DNA from 2 places in the Actinomadura kijaniata genome. Region 2 is predicted to be linked to the other one. Evidence: riboswitches for the same ligand, from Rfam matches in the RefSeq annotation. Region 2 holds a riboswitch; the other holds the start of a gene.

Region 1 (9,315 bases), on a different contig from region 2:
CTGGTGGCGGCGGCCTCGCGCAGCAGGAGGGTGTCGGAGGTGACGCGGGTGACCAGCTCGCCGGTGGAACGGCGGGCCAGCGCGGGCACCGTGGCCCGCAGCATCCGCCGGACCAGGGACTCGCGGGCCTCCAGCACGACGCGCTCGCCGAGCGTGCCGAGCAGCACCCACTGCCGGTAGGTGATCACCAGGCCGACCACGAGCAGCACCAGCATCGCGACGATCGGGCCGAGCAGGGAGGACCGGGCGGAGAGGCTGTCCAGGACCCATTTGGTGACCATCGGCGTGGCCAGGCCCAGCGCGGACGAGACCAGCGACATCGCCAGGCCCACCGCGAGGGTGCCGCGGTGCGGGCGGGTGAACGACCACAGCACGCGCAGCCGCGGCAGGTTCATCGAAGGCTTCGGATCATCCATGTTCTCCAGTGGAACAGCAATGTTCCATCGGTGTCAAATGTGTTTCATTGCGGACGGCGCGTTACCGTATGCACATGGCACAGAAGCAGGCGGAACCCTCGACCGAGAGCAGAGCACGGGCCCGGACGCGGAACGCCATCATCGACGCCGCCATCGCGACCCTGCGCGAGAACCCGGCCGCGTCCCTCGGCGACGTGGCCGCCGCCGCCGGGGTGGGGCGCACCACCGTGCACCGCTACTTCCCCGAGCGCGCCGACCTGCTGAACGCCATCGGCGCCCGCGTCCTCGAACAGATCCAGCTCGCCACCGAGCGCGCCCGCCCCCACGACGGCCCGGCGCCGGCCGCCCTGGACCGGCTCTGCCAGGAGTACTTCGAGGTCGGTGACGGGCTGTCGCTGATGTTCGAGAACCCGCAGCTCATCGCCTGGGAGGGCTGGCAGGAGGAGACGCCCGCCGACCGGGCGCTGCTGGACCTGCTGCGCCGGGGCCGCCGGGCGGGCGCCTTCGACCCCGAGATGTCACCCGAGTGGATCGTTCAGGCGCTCTGGGCGCTGCTGTTCGCGGCGTGGTCGCACGCCCGGGAGGACGGCGTCACCCGGCACACCGCGCTGACCATGTGCCTGCGCTCGCTCCACAAGATGGTCGCGACGGCCCCGTGAAACGCGACGGCGGCGCACGGGAACGCACCCGTACGCCGCCGGTCGCGACCCGTCACGGACTCGCGGTGCGCGAAAGGACCTCCCAGCCGCCCGCCGCCTGCCGGCCCGCCACCGCCCGCCCGGTGAACGGCAGCTTCACGCCGAGCCGCCGGTAGGAGTCGTGGCCGACCTCCAGCACCGGGCCCAGCGAGCCCTTCGACCCGCCCCGGCAGAGCCGCGCCGGGTTCCGGGCGTGCAGCTCCAGCGCGGCCGTCAGGCGGGGGCGGGCCTCCCCGTACAGGTCGACGCCCTGGAGGCGCGCGGTCGCCGCGACGTCGAGCGCCGCCGCCAGCCCCTGCCCCGCGTACTCCAGGCTCCGGCAGGTCTCCTGGGTGAGGCCGTCCGCCAGCCTGGCCGGGTTGTGCCAGAACCTCGCGGCCGCGACGGCCGCCGGGGCCTGCGGGGCCGGACCGTCGGAACGCAGGTAGACGTACTGCGGCAGGCGCTTGCGCCACAGCCCCACCGCCCGGTCGAACGCGGCCCGGTCGTCGAGGTGGACGGCGATGGCGGAGGCGGCGTTCAGGGTGGTGAGCTCGACGTTGCCGTTGACCTGCGGGTAGGGCCGGTCGACCAGCGGCAGGTACAGTCGCCGCAGGGTGTCGGCGAACCGCTGCTGCCCCGCCCAGCGCCCGTGCCCGTGCTTGATCAGCTCGGCGGCGCGGACGAAGTCCATGCCCGCCCGCGCGGCCTGGAGCGGGGCGCGCGCGCCGGTGTGCTCGCGCAGCCGCGCCGACCACGCGTCCATGATCGCCATGGCCTTGCGGGCGTGGCGCTCGTCGCGCGACAGGTACCAGCTCAGGGCGTGGACGTAGGCGGCGGTGGCGTCCCGGCGTTCGGCGGCGCACCCCCGGTCGGCGGAGCCGGGGACACCGCACGCCACGACGCCCTGGGCCCGGGGCCGCCAGGTCAGCGCCGCGAACTCGCTGCCGCGCAGGGCGGTGTAGGCGTTCCGCCACGGCTGCCGCCCCGCCCTGATCCTGGTCCGGGCCGCGTCCAGCTCGGCCGCCCCGGTGATCACCCCCGGGTGCTGGAAGGCGGGGGGCGGCCGGTGGGCGGGCGCGGGCGCGCCGGAGTCCCCGCCGCCCGCGTTCCCGGTCCCGAGCGTGGCCGCGACGACGGCCGCCGACGCGGCCACGGCGACGACCCCGCTCACCACGGTCGCCCGTACCCGCGTCCGCCGCCTCCTCCCCGCTCCCCCGGACGCCGCACCCTCACCCGAAGATCCGCCCCCACCCGGCGACACGCCCTCAAGCGCCGCCCCCTCACGGGACAGCGCCCCCTCACGAGATGAAGCCCCCTCACGGGGCGACGCACCCCCGTGGGACGGCGCACCATCCTGGAACGGCGTGCTCTCGTGGAGTGGCCTGTCTTCGTGTGGTGGTGTGCCGTGGTGGGGTGGGGCTGTTTGGGGGAACGGTCCATCCCCGCTGGGTGGCGTGCCCTCGGGGAGGGGCGTGTTCGCGGGGGGTAGCGCGTTCCGGCGGGGGCGTTCGGCTCCTTCCGGTGGTTCTGGTCGGGATGACGGTGGGGAACCGCGTCTCGCGGTCCGGGGGTTGGTGGTCTGGTCCGGCTTCCCGCCGGTGCCGTCGCTACGGTCTCCGCCCCGGGCGGCGCGGCGTCGGAGCGCGGCGACGACGATCGCGGTGACCACGATGGCCAGGACCCAGTTCCGGGCGCGGCCGAGCCTCATCGAATTTCCGTCTCCCTCACACGACCTCAGACCGGATCATGTAACCAGACGCGCGCGGCATCGCGTGGCGAACCGGCTCAGATCAGGGCGTTCCGTCGGCTGGTCGCAGGTCATCGGCGCTGCTAGATTGGCCTCAGCCGTTGATCCCGTGCGGGAGAGTGCCCTGGTCGCCAGTCAGGGACGCCGAAGGAGCAAATCCTCCCCGGAACCTCTCAGGCCCACGGACCGCGCGGACCAGGCGACCTCTGGAAAGCGGGGACCCGCCGGTCCCCCGCCGAAGGTGAAAGCCCCACGGGGTGAAGCTCTCAGGCGCCGATGACAGAGGGGGAGGCACCGACCACGCCCGGTGCGCGAGTGGGACGATTGTGCCTGCCTGCGCCCGCGACGAAGGAGCCGACCCGAATGTCCGCCGAGAACGCCCCGAAGAAGACGCCGCTGCACGACGTTCATGCCGAGCTCGGCGCGAACCTCGTGGATTTCGCGGGATACCTGATGCCGCTGCGGTACTCCAGCGAGACCGCCGAGCACAGGGCCGTCCGCACCGCCGCCGGGCTGTTCGACCTGTCCCACATGGGGGAGATCTTCGTCTCGGGCCCGCGGGCCGCCGCGGCCCTCGACCACGCGCTGGTCGGCAACATCTCGCCGATGGCCGTGGGCAAGGCCCGCTACACCATGATCTGCGCCCATGACGGCGGCGTGCTGGACGACCTGATCGTGTACCGGCTGGCCGACGAGACCTACCTGGTCGTCGCCAACGCCGCGAACGTCGCCGTCGTCCGCGAGGCCCTGGTCGAGCGGGCCGCCGGGTTCGAGGCCGCCGTGGAGGACCGCAGCGACTCCTACGCGCTGATCGCGCTGCAGGGGCCGGACGCGCAGGAGATCCTGAGCCGGTTCACCGACGCGCCGCTGCCCGGGCTGAAGTACTACGCGATCATGGCGGACGAGGTCGCCGGGATCGACGCGCTCATCGCCCGGACCGGCTACACCGGCGAGGACGGGTTCGAGCTCTTCGTGGACGCCGCCGACGCCGTCGCGCTCTGGCGGGCCCTGGCCGCGGTCGAGGGCGTGGTCCCCTGCGGCCTGTCGGCGCGCGACACCCTCCGCCTGGAGGCGGGCATGCCGCTGTACGGCAACGAGCTCACGGCCGAGACCACCCCGTTCGAGGCGGGGCTGGGCCGGGTCGTGAAGTTCGAGAAGGAGGGGGACTTCGTCGGCCGGTCCGCGCTGGAGGCGGCCGCGCAGACCCCCGCAGGCCGTAGGCTCGTGGGGCTGGTCGCGCGGGGGCGTCGCGCGCCCCGCAGGGGGTACGACGTCGTCACGTCCGACGGCACGCCGTGCGGGGTCGTGACCAGTGGCGCTCCGTCGCCCACACTGGGCAGGCCGATCGCCATGGCCTACCTCGACAGCGGTGTCGGGGAGACCGAGCTCGCGGTGGACGTCCGTGGCCGGCGCGAGCCGGTCGACGTGGTCGCCCTGCCGTTCTACAAGCGTTCCTGAGACCTGGAGAGAGAAACAATCGTGAGTGTTCCGGAGCAGCTCCGTTACAGCGAGGAGCACGAGTGGGTCGCCGGCCTCGACAACGAGGACGGCATCGTCACCATCGGCATCACCGCGCACGCCGCCGACTCGCTCGGCGAGATCGTCTTCATCGAGCTTCAGGCGAACGAGGGTGACACCGTCGAGTCCGGCGAGACCTTCGGCGAGGTGGAGTCCACCAAGTCGGTCTCCGACCTGTACGCCCCGGTCAACGGCGAGGTCGTCGCGGTCAACCAGGCCGTGATCGACGAGCCGAAGGTCATCAACGACGACCCCTACGGCGAGGGCTGGATCGTCAAGGTCCGCGTCAGCGAGGAGCCGGGCGACCTGCTGGACGCCGAGGCCTACGCCAAGCTGGTCGAGGAGGCCTGAGGGTGCAGCTCAACGACTCCCTCGCCGCCGCCGACCCCGAGGTCGCCAAGGCCATCGCCGACGAGCTGCACCGCCAGCAGTCGACCCTGGAGATGATCGCCTCCGAGAACTTCGCCCCCGTGGCGGTCCTGGAGGCCCAGGGCTCGGTGATGACCAACAAGTACGCCGAGGGGTACCCGGGCCGGCGGTACTACGGCGGCTGCGAGTACGTGGACGTCACCGAGCAGCTCGCCATCGACCGGGCCAAGGAGCTGTTCGGGGCCGAGCACGCCAACGTGCAGCCCCACTCGGGCGCGCAGGCCAACACGGCGGTGTACTTCGCGCTGCTCCAGCACGGCGACACCATCCTCGGCCTGGACCTGGCGCACGGCGGCCACCTCACCCACGGCATGCGGCTGAACTACTCGGGCAAGACGCTGAACGTGGTGCCCTACCACGTGCGCGCCGAGGACGGCCTGGTGGACATGGACGAGGTCGCCGCGCTGGCCGCCGAGCACCGGCCCAAGATGATCGTCGCGGGCTGGTCGGCGTACCCGCGGCAGCTCGACTTCGCGGCGTTCCGGGAGATCGCCGACTCGGTCGGGGCGCTGCTGATGGTGGACATGGCCCACTTCGCGGGCCTGGTCGCGGCGGGGCTGCACCCGTCGCCCGTGCCGCACGCCGACATCGTCACCACGACCACGCACAAGACCCTCGGCGGTCCGCGCGGCGGTCTGATCCTGGCGAAGGAGGAGTACGGCAAGAAGATCAACTCTGCCGTCTTCCCGGGCATGCAGGGCGGTCCGCTGGAGCACGTCATCGCGGCCAAGGCCGTGGCGCTGAGGTTCGCGGCGTCCGAGGAGTTCAGGGACCGGCAGCAGCGGACCCTGGACGGCGCGCGGATCCTGGCCGAGCGGCTGCTGGCCGAGGACGCCGCCAAGGCGGGCGTGAAGGTGCTGACCGGCGGCACCGACGTGCACCTGGTCCTGGTGGACCTGGTGGACTCGGAGCTGACCGGGCGCGACGCCGAGGACCGCCTGCACGAGATCGGCATCACGGTCAACCGCAACGCGGTGCCCAACGACCCGCGCCCCCCGATGGTCACCTCCGGCCTGCGGATCGGCACCCCGGCCCTGGCCACCCGCGGCTTCCGGGACGAGGACTTCGCCGAGGTCGCCGACATCATCGCGCTGGCCCTGCAGCCGTCGTTCGACAAGGACGCGCTGGCGGGCCGTGTGCGGGCGCTGGCCGACCGGCACCCGCTGTATCCCCACCTGTAACTCCCCGGCCCCCTCCGCGTGATCCGCGCCCGCGCGGGCATACGGAGGGGGCTCGCTACAACGAGGTAGCACCCATGGCTATCAGTGTTTTCGACCTCTTCAAGATCGGCATCGGCCCGTCGTCGTCCCACACGGGCGGTCCGATGGCGGCGGCGCACCGCTTCGCGCGGGGCCTGCACGATGACGGCCTGCTGGAGAAGACGGCCTCCGTCCGGGCGGTCCTGTACGGCTCGCTCGGCCTGACCGGCAAGGGCCACGGCTCCGACAAGGCCGTGATGCTCGGGCTGGAGGGCGACAAGCCGGAGCTGGTGGACGTGGACGCGGTCGACGCCCGCCTGGCGAGGATCCGCGAGACGGAGCGGCTGACGGTCTTCGGCGAGGTGGAGGTCCCGTTCGTCGTCGGGGAGCACCTCGTCTTCGAGCGCAAGCAGTCGCTGCCGGGGCACCCGAACGGGATGCGCTTCGCGGCGTTCGACGCCGACGGCAACGAGCTGCGCTCCAAGGTCTACTACTCGGTGGGCGGCGGTTTCGTCGTCGACGAGAACGCCACCGGCGCCGACCGCATCAAGGCCGACGACACCGAGCTGCCGCACCGCTTCGACACGGCCGCCGAGCTGCTGGAGCGCTGCCGCGAGACGGGCCTGTCGATCTCCGGCCTGATGATGGAGAACGAGCAGGCGTTCGGCCGCACCGAGCGGGAGATCCGCGACGGCCTGGTCGAGCTGTGGCAGGTCATGCGGTCCTGCGTGCAGCGCGGCTGCACCCGCGAGGGCCTGCTGCCGGGCGGGCTGAAGGTCCGGCGCCGCGCTCCCCAGCTGCACCGCCAGCTGTCGTCGGAGTCCCCGAGCGACCCGCTCCACGCGATGGACTGGGTGACGCTGTTCGCGCTGGCGGTGAACGAGGAGAACGCCGCGGGCGGCCGGATCGTGACGGCCCCCACCAACGGCGCGGCGGGCATCATCCCGGCGGTCCTGCACTACTACGACAGGTTCGTCCCCGGCGCCGACGACGAGGGCGTGGTGCGCTTCCTGCTGACGGCGGGCGCGATCGGCGTCCTGTTCAAGCAGAACGCCTCCATCTCCGGCGCCGAGGTCGGCTGCCAGGGCGAGGTCGGGTCGGCCTGCTCGATGGCGGCGGCGGGCCTGACGGAGGTCCTGGGCGGCACCCCCGAGCAGGTGGAGAACGCCGCCGAGATCGGCATCGAGCACAACCTGGGCCTGACCTGCGACCCGGTGGGCGGGCTGGTGCAGGTCCCGTGCATCGAGCGCAACGCGGTGGGCGCGATCAAGGCGATCAGCGCCACCCGCATCGCCCTGCGCGGCGACGGCCGCCACTTCGTGTCCCTGGACAAGGCGATCAAGACCATGCGGGACACCGGGCGCGACATGCTCGACAAGTACAAGGAGACGTCCCGGGGCGGCCTGGCCGTCAACGTCATCGAGTGCTGAGGGGGCCCGCCGTTCCGGTGGGCCGTCAGGCGCGGGTGAGCGACAGGGTGCGGAGGCACTCGCCGCACTCGTGGACGAGGGTGAGCGTGTAGGCGGGTCCGGCGGGGTCGCCGGCGAGCAGCGCGGCCACGAGCAGCACCGCCTCGTCCAGGTCCAGTCCCCCGGCCACCACGGGGCCGGGGGCCTCCCGCACGACCACCCCGTCCCGGCGCACGGGCAGGGCGTGCTCGACGCACGGTTCGCGCAGGTCGGGCGCCAGGGTGAGGGTGAGGTCGGGAACGGAGGGACCACTGCCGGTGGTCACCGGGCGGCTCCCTTCGGCAGGCGACGTCGGAGGCGGACCCGCCGTCCCCTCCGGGGGCGGCGGGTCCGCTCGCATGTTGTTCGCCGTTCCGCCGCCGTTCCTTCCACCGGGTGCGTCGCGACGGTGGATCCGGGAACGAGCGGACTGCCGCCGGTCATCACCGGGCAGCTCCCTTCGGCAGGCGACATGGGAGGCGAGCCCGCCGTCCCGGCCGGGACCGCGTTCCCCCTTACCTGTTCTTGTCGGTTCGCCCTCTTTTCTTTCACCGCGCCCCGATGATCGTCCGGTGTCGAAGTGATCAAGGTTGTGTTCGGGGGGTGGCCGCGGGGGCCGCGGGCGGTTTGGTTGGAGGCATGGAGGGTGTCTTCGGAGACGACTGGGTGCACTTCTTCGGGGAGCTGCTCGACCGCGGCAGCGACTCGGAGACGGATCTGATCTGGCGGCTGCTCGACGTGGAGCCCGGCATGGAGGTCCTCGACCTCGGGTGCGGGTACGGGCGGATCGCCAACCATCTCGCCGGGCGCGGGTGCCGGGTCACGGGGCTGGACGTGGTGCCGGCCCTCCTGGACCGGGCGCGCCGGGACGCCCGCGAGCAGGGGCTCGACGTGGCCTATGTCGAGGGCGACATGCGGAACCTGGAGTGGACCGGACGGTTCGACCGGGTGGTCTGCTGGTTCACGACGTTCGGCTACTTCGACGACGAGGGCAACCGGCGCGTGCTGCGGGAGGTGGCGCGGGCGCTGCGGCCGGGCGGGCGGCTCCTGCTGGAGACGATGAACCGGGACTGGCTGCTCGGGCGGTTCCAGCACGCGAGCGTGGTGGAGCGGGACGGGGACCGCATCGTGGACCGGCACCGGTGGGAGCCGCTGACCGGGCGCCTGGTGACCGAGCGGACCCTGATCCGCGACGGGCGCGTGAAGGAGCTGGAGTACTTCCTGCGGCTGTTCCCCTTCACCGAGCTGCGGGACTGGCTGCTGGAGGCGGGCTTCACCGCGGTCGACGGGTTGGACGAGGGCGGCGACCCGCTGACGCTGGAGAGCAGCCGGATGATCGTCGTCGCGACGCGGTAGCGCCGGGAGGGGTCCGTTCGGAGCGGAAGGAACGAAGGAGGGGAGACCGTGCGCTCCCCTCCATTTTCAACTTATAGCGCGACCGGGGGCTTGCGGCAAGACCCGGGGCATGGCGCACAATCTCCAGCCGAAGCCGGGACCTGCGGGGACCGGGGGCTCGCGAGGGACGTGCGCCCCCACCGGCGAACGGGGGGATTCCATGATCGACGTGATCGTCGCCGGGGGCGGGCCGACCGGGTTGACGCTGGCGAGCGAGCTGCGGCTGCACGGCGTGCGCGTGGTCGTGCTGGAGAGGCTGGCCGAGCCGACCGGGCAGTCCCGGGGGCAGGGCCTGCACGCGCGCAGCGTCGAGCTGATGGACCAGCGCGGCCTGCTGGACCGGTTCCTCGCGGTCAGCAGGAAGTTCCAGGTGGGCGGCCTGTTCGGCGGCGTCATCAAGCCGTGGCCGGGCGGTCTGGACACGGCGCACCCGTACGGCCTCGCCGTACCGCAGCCGGTCACCGAACGGCTCCTCAACGAGCG
Region 2 (9,315 bases):
CGCACGTCCCGGTGTCGGGGTGGGCGGCGGCGCTGGCGGACCGGGGCGTGACGGCCGCGCTGGACGCGCTGCACCGGGACCCGGCCCGGTCCTGGACGATCGCCGGGCTGGGCGCGGTGGCGGGGATGTCGCGGGCGGCGTTCGCGCGGCGCTTCACCGCGCTGGTCGGCCGCCCGCCGCTGGCGTACCTGACCTGGTGGCGGATGACCACGGCGGCGCGGCTGCTGGAGGAAGGCGACGACCCGCTCGTCCGGGTGGCCGAGCGGGTCGGGTACGGGTCGGAGTTCGCCTTCGCCAACGCCTTCAAGCGCGAGTTCGGGGTCGCGCCGGGGCGTTACCGCAGGACGTCGCGGGCCCCCCTGGGGGCTCAGTCCTCGAACGCCTCCGGCGGCGGGCAGGAGCACACCAGGTTGCGGTCGCCGTAGGCCTGGTCGATCCGGCGCACCGGCGGCCAGTACTTGCCCTCCCGCAGCGACGGCAGCGGGTAGGCCGCCTCCTGCCGGGAGTAGGCGTGCTTCCAGTCCTCGTCCAGCAGGGCCGCCGCGGTGTGCGGGGCGTGCTTCAGCGGGTTGTCCTCGCGGTCGTGGGAGCCGTCGGCGACCCGCTGGATCTCCCGGCGGATCTCGACCATGGCGTCGACGAACCGGTCCAGCTCGGCCAGGTCCTCCGACTCGGTCGGCTCGATCATCAGGGTGCCCGCGACCGGGAACGACAGGGTCGGCGCGTGGAAGCCGTAGTCGATCAGCCGCTTGGCGACGTCCTCGGCGGTGATCCCCGTCTCCTTGGTGATCTTGCGGAGGTCGGCGATGCACTCGTGCGCGACCAGGCCGTTGCGGCCGGTGTAGAGGATCGGGTAGTGCGGGGCGAGCCGGGCCGCCAGGTAGTTGGCACCGATGATCGCGGCCTCGGTGGCGGCGCGCAGACCGTCGGGGCCCATCATCGCGATGTAGGCCCAGGAGATCGGCAGGATGCCCGCCGAGCCCCACGGGGCCGCCGAGATCGGGCCGACGCCGGTCTCGCGCGGGCCGGCCTCCGGCCGCAGCGGGTGGTTGGGCAGGAACGGCACCAGGTGCTCGCGGACGCCGACCGGGCCGACGCCGGGGCCGCCGCCGCCGTGCGGGATGCAGAAGGTCTTGTGCAGGTTCAGGTGCGACACGTCGGAGCCGAACTCGCCGGGCCGGGCCAGGCCGACCAGGGCGTTGAGGTTGGCGCCGTCGACGTAGACCTGGCCGCCCGCGGCGTGCACGGCCTCGCAGACCTCGGTGATGGTCTCCTCGAACACGCCGTGCGTGGACGGGTACGTCACCATGATCGCGGCGAGGTCGGCGCCGTGCTTGCCGATCTTGGCGTGCAGGTCGGCGATGTCGATGTTGCCGTGGTCGTCGCACTTGACGACCACGACCTTCATCCCGGCCATCACGGCGCTGGCGGCGTTGGTGCCGTGCGCCGACGACGGGATCAGGCAGATGTTCCGGTGCCCCTCGCCGCGCGAGGCGTGGTAGCCGCGGATCGCCAGCAGGCCGGCCAGCTCGCCCTGGGATCCGGCGTTGGGCTGGACCGACACCTTGGCGTAGCCGGTGATCTCGGCCAGCGCCGACTCCAGCTCCTCGATCAGCTCGACGTACCCCTGGGCCTGGTCGATCGGCGCGAACGGGTGGATGTTCGCGAACTCCGGCCAGGTGACGGGCTCCATCTCCGTGGTGGCGTTCAGCTTCATCGTGCAGGAGCCCAGCGGGATCATCGACCGGTCCAGCGCGATGTCCTTGTCCTGGAGCCGGCGCAGGTACCGCAGCATCGCGGTCTCGGAGCGGTGCTGGTGGAACACCGGGTGGTTCAGGTACGGGCTCTGGCGGCGCAGCGCCTCGGGGAACGCCGGCGCGACCTCGGCGGTCCCGGCGCTCTCGATCCCGAACGCGGCCAGCACGGCGGTGACGTGCTCGGGCAGCGTGGTCTCGTCGCAGGCGACCGCGACGTGGTCGGCGTCCTGGCGCCGCAGGTTGACGCCGCGCTCCAGGGCGGCCCGCACGACCTCGTCGGCGCGGCCGGGCACGCGGGCCAGCACGGTGTCGAAGAACGAGCCGTGCACGACCTCCACGCCCCCGGCGCGCAGCGCGGCGGCCAGTTCGGCGGCGCGGGCGTGGGTGCGCTGGGCGATGGCGGCCAGGCCCTCGGGGCCGTGGTAGACGGCGTACATGCTCGCCATGACGGCCAGCAGCACCTGGGCGGTGCAGATGTTGCTGGTGGCCTTCTCGCGGCGGATGTGCTGCTCGCGGGTCTGCAGGGCCAGGCGGTAGGCGGTGGCGCCGTCGGCGTCGACCGACACGCCGACCAGGCGGCCGGGCAGCTGGCGCTGGATGCCCTCGCGGACGGCCATGTAGCCGGCGTGCGGGCCGCCGAAACCGTAGGGGACGCCGAACCGCTGGGAGGAGCCGACGACGATGTCGGCGCCGAACTCGCCCGGCGGGCGCAGCAGCGTCAGCGCCAGCAGGTCGGCGGCGACGACGACCTGCGCGCCCCGCTCGTGGGCCTGCGCGGCGACCGGCTCCAGGTCGCGGACCGCGCCGGACGCGCCGGGGTACTGGAGCAGCACGCCGAAGAAGTCGCCCTCGGGCAGGCCGCCGGACAGGTCGGCGGTGACGACCTCGATGCCCAGCGGGACGGCGCGGGTGCGCACGACCTCGATCGTCTGCGGCAGGGCGTCGGCGTCGACCAGGAAGGCGCCGGGCTCCTTGCGCCGCGACACCCGGTGGGCGAGGGTCATCGCCTCGGCGGCGGCGGTGCCCTCGTCGAGCATGGAGGCGTTGGCGACCGGCAGGCCGGTCAGGTCGGCCACCACGGTCTGGAAGTTCAGCAGGGCCTCCAGGCGGCCCTGGGAGATCTCCGGCTGGTAGGGCGTGTAGGCGGTGTACCAGCCCGGGTTCTCCAGGACGTTGCGCAGGATGACGCCCGGGGTGATCGTGCCGTGGTAGCCCAGGCCGATCATGGAGGTGTACACCTTGTTCTTGGCGGCCAGCTCGCGCAGCCGGGCCAGGGCGGCCGGCTCGCTCAGCGCCGGCGGCAGCTCCAGCGGCCGGTCGGTGCGGATGGCGGCCGGGACGGCGTCGTCCACGAGCGCCTCGGCGGAGGCGTAGCCGATCGCGGCCAGCATCCGGGCCTGGTCGTCGGGGGACGGCCCGATGTGCCGGTCGGCGAACTGCTCCCGGGCCTGCTGCGGCGATGCCACCGGGGCGAAGTACTGGGCGGTCATTGGGGAGCCTCCTGGCTGCTGGGGTCGCTCAGGGCCGCCAACGGCCCTGGCTGGGCCGGTGGCCGGTCTCCCCCTCTGTCATGGGCACCTGAGAGCTTCACCCGCCGGAGCGGGGTTTCCCCTTCGGTGAGCCGCCCCTTCCCCGCCGGGGGAAGTCACGCCTGCTTTCCAGAGGTGCCTCGCCCGAGCGGTCCTTTTGCCTGAGAGGTTCCGGGGAGGGTTGCCCCTTCGGCGCCCCACGCTGGCCGCGTGGGATCTCTCCCGCACGGGGTCGACGGCTGTCCTTGGAGTGAACTCTATCCAACGGATCGTCCCCGCGATCTACCCGGGAGGCCCGCGTACCGCGCTCCCCCGACCCGGAGTCGCCCGCGGAGGCCCCGCAAGTACGATATGCACAGCTCAGGAAGACGGGGACCGGCCGTGGCCAGGGGCGGGGCCGCGAGGCGGAAGGGCATGGGGGCTGGGTTTGGAGCATGCGCACGGTCAGGTCGACGCGAACCGCCCTCGACGGGGCCGCCTCCGTTCTGCGACGCTGATCACGGTGACCTGTCCGGACGGCGGTGCGCGGTGACGCAGACCCACGACGAGAGGACCGAGCGGGCGACGCGGTCCGACCCCGGCACGGCGGCCACGGCGGCCGTGACCGTCGACGAGCCCGCCCGCCCCAACCGGGTGCGCCGCTCCAGCGACGCGTTCCGCTTCGCCGCCTCCCTGCTGGGCCTGGCCGCGGTGATCCTGCTGGTGTCGTTCGCCCAGCAGACCACGCGCGGGATCCAGACCGACATCACCGAGGGCACCGCGCACGCCCCGCACGCCCTGCTGGCGCTGGCGACCCTGGCCTCCAGCTTCGGCGTGCTGGCGGTGCCGGTGGCGTTCGCGGTGGAACGGCTGCTGCACCGCGACGGCCAGCGCGTCGCGGTCGCGCTGCTGGCCGCCACGATCGCGTTCGCGCTGACGGTGCTGCTGGACGGCTGGGAGATCCCGGCCGCGCCCGGCGGCGTGCTGGACTCGCTGATCTGGGGCGGCACCGGCACCGCCCCGCTGCACACCGACATCACCCCGGTGATCGCGTTCGTGACGGCGGTCGGGATGGCCGGGCGGACCCGCTGGCAGACCGCCGCCTGGCTGATGATCGGGCTGGCGGCGCTGACCGGCCTGACCGCCGCCTACGCCTCGGTCGCGGCGCTGACCGCCACCTACTTCCTCGGCCGCGCCATCGGCCACGGCACCCTGTACGCGGTCGGCGCCCCCAACACCCGCCCGCCCGGCGCCGCCGTGCTGGGCGCGCTGGAACGCCTGGGGCTGCGGCCGGCGCGCGCCGAGCGGGTCCCGGCCCCCGCCGACGAGCCCCGCTGCTACCTGGTCGGCGTCGCGCGCGACCCCGACGGTTCCCCCGCCGACGCCTCACCCGCCGACGCCACCGGCCCGGCCCTGCCGTGCGGCGAGTGGCAGCTGCGGGTCCACGTCCTGGACCGGGACCTGCAGACCGCCGGGCTGCCCTACCGGCTGTGGCGGCTCGCGCGGCTGCGCAGCGGCGCGCCCCGGCGGGCGCTGCGGTCGCTGCGCCGCTCCCTGGAGCAGGAGTCCCTGATGTCCTACGCCGTGACCGCCTCGGGGGTCCGCACGCCCCGGCTGGTCGCCACGGCGGAGGTCGGCACCGAGGCGGCGCTGCTGGCCTACGCGCACGTCCCCGGGCGGCGGCTGGACGACGTCCCCGACGAGGAGCTCACCGACGCGCTGCTGACCGACGTGTGGCGGCAGTTCCGGCGGTTGCAGGCGGCGCGGCTGGCGCACCGGCGGCTGGAGGGCGACGCGATCCTCGTCGACGACGAGGGCCGCCCCCACCTGGTGGAGCTGGGCGCGGGCGAGATCGCCGCCGGTGACCTGCTGCTGCGGCTGGACCTGGCGCAGCTGCTGACCACCCTGGCGCTGCGGGTCGGCCCGGAGCGGGCCGTGCGCACCGCCTCGGGCGTGCTGGGCGAGAAGGCCCTGGCCTCGGCCGTGCCGCTGCTCCAGCGGGTCGCGCTGTCGCGGGGCACCCGCAGCGCCGTGCGGCACGACAAGGAGCTGCTGACCCGCATCCGCGAGCAGATCCTGCGGCTGGAGCCCGAGAGCGAGGCCCCGCCGATCCGGCTGGAGCGGTTCCGCCCCCGGACGATCTTCAGCATCGTCGCGCTGACCGCCGCCGCCTACATCGTCGTGCCACAGCTGGGCAGCGTTGACCTGCCCCACCTGCTGGCCACCGCCAACTGGTGGTGGGCGCTGGTCGGCCTGGCGGCGGCGGCCGCGACGTACCCGGCGGCGGCGTGGATGGTGATGGGGTTCGTGCCCGAGCGGCTGTCGCTGTGGCGCACGGTGCTGGTGCAGCTCGCCGCGTCGTTCGTGAAGCTGGTGGCCCCGGCCGCCGTCACCGGCGTGGCGCTCAACACCCGCTACCTCCAGCGCTCCGGGGTGCGGCCGGGCCCGGCGGTCGCCAGCGTCGGCGCCTCCCAGCTCGCCGGGATGGTCATCCACATCCTGCTGCTGATCATGTTCGGGTTCCTGACCGGGTCGGCCGCCAACGCCACCCGCGACCTGGCCCCGTCCCGCACGGTCGTCATCGCGCTGCTGGCCCTCGCCGTGGTCGCCAGCGTGGCCCTGGCCGTCCCCCGCGTGCGGCGGCTGGTGGCCGGGCGGCTGCGCGACATGTTCTCCGGGGTGGTGCCGCGCCTGGTGGACGTGCTGCAGTCGCCGGGCAAGATGCTCACCGGGTTCGGCGGCACGATCCTGCTGACCGTCGGGTTCGTGGTGTGCCTGGACGCCTCGATCCGCGCGTTCGGCGGGGAGCTGCCCTGGACGGCCGTGGCGGTGGTGTTCCTGACCGCCAACGCGGTCGGGTCGGCCGCCCCCACGCCGGGCGGCCTGGGGGCCGTGGAGGCGTCGCTGGCGCTGGCGCTGACGATCTCGGGGCTGCCCGCCGAGACGGCCGCCTCGGCGGTGCTGCTGTTCCGGCTGCTGACGTTCTGGCTGCCGGTCCTGCCGGGCTGGGGCGCCTTCACCTACCTCCAGCGGAAGAAGGCGATCTGACCGGGCCGGCCGGGCCCCGGCGGGGCCGGTTCCGGGCAGGGCTCAGCCGGTCCTACGTGCCCGGCGCCGGTGGGCCAGTTCGTCGTGGGGGTGTTCGGTAGGGCCCATGGCGTCGGGCTCGGCGCGTTCGGCCGGAAGCTCGGCCAGGGTGCCCTCCACCTCCTGCCACACCCGTCCCAGAGCGATCCCGAACACGCCCTGACCGCCCTGCACCAGATCGACGACCTCGTCGGCGGAGGTGCACTCGTACACGCTCACGCCGTCGCTCATCAGCGTGATGCGGGCCAGGTCCTGCACGCCGCGGTCGCGCAGGTGCGTCACGGCCGTGCGGATCTGCTGGAGCGAGACCCCGGTGTCCAGCAGCCGTTTGACGACCTTGAGCACCAGGATGTCGCGGAAGCTGTACAGGCGCTGGCTGCCCGACCCGTGCGCGGGCCGGACGCTGGGCGTCACCAGGCCCGTGCGGGCCCAGTAGTCGAGCTGGCGGTAGGTGATTCCCGCCGCGGCGCACGCCGTGGGGCCCCGGTAACCGACGTCCTCCGGCGGCGCCGACACCTGCGTCTCGAAGAGCAGGCCCTGCTCTCCGGCGCGCTGCGACGCCACATGCCTGTCGGGGGTCGCCTTGCCCTCGCCGCTGCTCACCGCCACGCGGACCTCCGGCTTCTATCAGCCCGTTGTGTTCCGTCAAGGGGGTTTGACGAATTGCACCACGGGTGTTCCACCAGCACGGTAGGTGCCGGTCAGGGTGTGGTCAACGTTCGTCGTCGGCGCGTCGCATGCCCGGATGAACCGGCTTCACGTGGGCAAACTGCACACCTTCGCTCTCCTGGAACTCCTACCCCGTTACGCCCGGGGCGGAAACGGCTCGATCGCCGCGATGCAAGAACACTCGTCCAAGGGCATAAACGTGCAGAACGGCACAGGAGGGCGGCAACGGGAGCTGCGGCGCGCCACGGAGCGTCCCCGGGATATCACGGGCACGCCGCCCGGGGGCGGCCGTGGATGGGCCGTGGATGGGCCGTGTGGCGGCGGGCGGCTCAGCCCGCGCGGCCGAAGTCCTCGGGGGTGATGGTGTTGAGGAACTCGCGGAACTTCTCCACCTCGTCCTCCTGCTCGTCGGGGATCGCGACCCCGGCCTCCTCCAGCACGTCCTCGCTGGCGAAGATCGTGGCGCCGGTGCGCAGCGCCAGCGCGATCGAGTCCGACGGGCGGGCGCTGACCTCGACCCCGTTGGAGAACACCAGATCGGCGAAGAAGATGCCCTCGCGCAGCGCGGTGATGTTCACCGTGCGCAACTGGACGCTCAGGGCGTCCAGGACGTCCCGGAACAGATCGTGGGTGAGCGGCCGCGCCGGCAGCACCCCCTGCTGGGCGAAGGCGATCGCGGTGGCCTCCACCGCCCCGATCCAGATGGGCAGGTAGCGGTCCCCGTCGCTCTCCTTCAACAGGACGATCGGCTGGTTGGAGGGCATCTCGACCCGGACGCCGACGACCTCCATCTGCTTCACAGCGGCTCCCTGCTGGTCCTCGAAGTCTCGATCACCACGTGGCCCGGATCGTCGCCTGACCGACCCCTGTAGCCAACGTACACCCGGTGACCGTCGCCGCGTCCGGTCGGCGGGGTGGCAAAATCCTTTGCCCGGCCCATGATCAGGGGTCGAGGCTTTCCCGCAGACCGGTGGCGACCAGGGCCGCGTGCAGCCGTACGGCCAGGTCGGCGATGCGCCGGGCGGTGTCGGCGGCCTGCTCGTGCGCGCCGGGGCTGCGCCGGCGCAGCTGCGGCGCGACGACCTGCTCGACCAGGCCGACCTGCCGGTCGGCGGCGGCCTTGACGGCGCGCAGGTGCCGGGCCTCGAACCCGAACTCCCCCAGCGCGGCGGCGGTCCGGGCGACCGTCAGCGCCTCGCCGTCGTAGTGCGTGCCGTTGCGGCCGACCAGCCCGTACTCCTCCAGCTGGGCCAGCAGCGCCTCGTCGATCCCGGCGCCGTCGAGCAGCTGGCGGCGGGTCAGGCGGACCTGCGGGCCGGGGGCGGCGGCGTCGGCGGCGACCAGGGTGCGCGGGCCGCGTCCCTCCCCCGGGCGGGGGTCACCGGCGCCCCGCGGCGCGGCGCCGTTCCCGCCGTCGGCACGGCCGTCGGGGCGGCCGTCGGGGCGGCCGTCGGCGGGGCGCGCGTCCGGCGGCGGCAGCGGCTCGCCGCGGTCCAGGGCCTCCAGGCGCTGGCGGATCACTCGCAGGGGCAGGTAGTGGTCGCGCTGGGCGGTCAGCACGAACCGCAGCCGCTCGACGTCGGCGTCGGAGAACTTGCGGTAGCCCGCGGGGCTGCGCTGGGGCGTGACCAGCCCCTCCGCCTCCAGGAAGCGGATCTTGGAGATGGTGACGTCCGGGAAGTCCTCCCGGAGCAGCCCCAGGACGTCCCCGATCGTCATCAGGGCGCGGGCCGGCTGTGCCGTCATGCCCCTCCCCTCGTCGCCGCGTTCGTCCGGTGGTGCGCCCGCCTGCCGGTCCGGCGCGCCCGCCTGGCGGACGCGCCGGACGGACCGGTCAGCCGTGCTGCGGGTTGGTCAGGAAGACCAGGCGGAACTTGCCGATCTGCACCTCGTCGCCGCCCGACAGCCCCGCCTGGTCGATCCGCTGCCGGTTGACGTAGGTGCCGTTGAGGCTGCCGACGTCGCGCACCGAGAACGTGCCGCCGTGGCGGGAGAACTCGGCGTGACGCCGGGAGACGGTGACGTCGTCCAGGAAGATGTCGCTCTCGGGGTGCCGCCCGGCGGAGGTGCGGTCCTTGTCCAGCAGGAAGCGGCTGCCCGCGTTGGGGCCGCGCTTCACCACCAGCAGCGCCGTGCCCGGCGGCAGGGCCTCCACGGCGACCTGCTCGGGGCCGGCGGCCTCCGGTTCGCCCTGGTCGTTGTCCAGGGCCTCGAACCCGCCGATGGAGATGGTGGAGGTGGACTCGCCCGGCGACTCCCGGTAGGGCGAGGCGCCCCGCGCCAGCGGTGTGCCG

The links. A riboswitch is a leader RNA that binds a small molecule or an ion and turns the genes downstream of it on or off. The one in region 2 is predicted to bind glycine.
Region 1: it holds a riboswitch for glycine, as region 2 does, so the genes downstream of both, gcvT (glycine cleavage system aminomethyltransferase GcvT) here and gcvP (aminomethyl-transferring glycine dehydrogenase) in region 2, are expected to answer to the same signal.

Annotation. Positions count from the first base shown of each region.
Region 1 covers NZ_JACJIA010000003.1:423,429-432,743, forward strand. Annotated here, with positions in the region: gene HNR61_RS14035 (ABC transporter ATP-binding protein) at 1-416, opposite strand, end outside; gene HNR61_RS14040 (TetR/AcrR family transcriptional regulator) at 491-1,075, shown strand; gene HNR61_RS14045 (alginate lyase family protein) at 1,128-2,267, opposite strand; glycine riboswitch at 2,946-3,042, shown strand; glycine riboswitch at 3,047-3,129, shown strand; gene gcvT (glycine cleavage system aminomethyltransferase GcvT) at 3,207-4,301, shown strand; gene gcvH (glycine cleavage system protein GcvH) at 4,323-4,712, shown strand; gene glyA (serine hydroxymethyltransferase) at 4,715-5,971, shown strand; gene HNR61_RS14065 (L-serine ammonia-lyase) at 6,046-7,419, shown strand; gene HNR61_RS14070 (hypothetical protein) at 7,445-7,723, opposite strand; gene HNR61_RS14075 (SAM-dependent methyltransferase) at 8,077-8,793, shown strand; gene rox (rifampin monooxygenase) at 8,993-9,315, shown strand, end outside.
Region 2 covers NZ_JACJIA010000005.1:467,752-477,066, reverse strand. Annotated here, with positions in the region: gene HNR61_RS21990 (AraC family transcriptional regulator) at 1-425, shown strand, start outside; gene gcvP (aminomethyl-transferring glycine dehydrogenase) at 368-3,247, opposite strand; glycine riboswitch at 3,313-3,425, opposite strand; glycine riboswitch at 3,426-3,521, opposite strand; gene HNR61_RS49315 (flippase-like domain-containing protein) at 3,815-6,313, shown strand; gene HNR61_RS21975 (MerR family transcriptional regulator) at 6,356-6,961, opposite strand; gene HNR61_RS21970 (bifunctional nuclease family protein) at 7,351-7,821, opposite strand; gene ftsR (transcriptional regulator FtsR) at 7,964-8,767, opposite strand; gene HNR61_RS21960 (FHA domain-containing protein) at 8,856-9,315, opposite strand, start outside.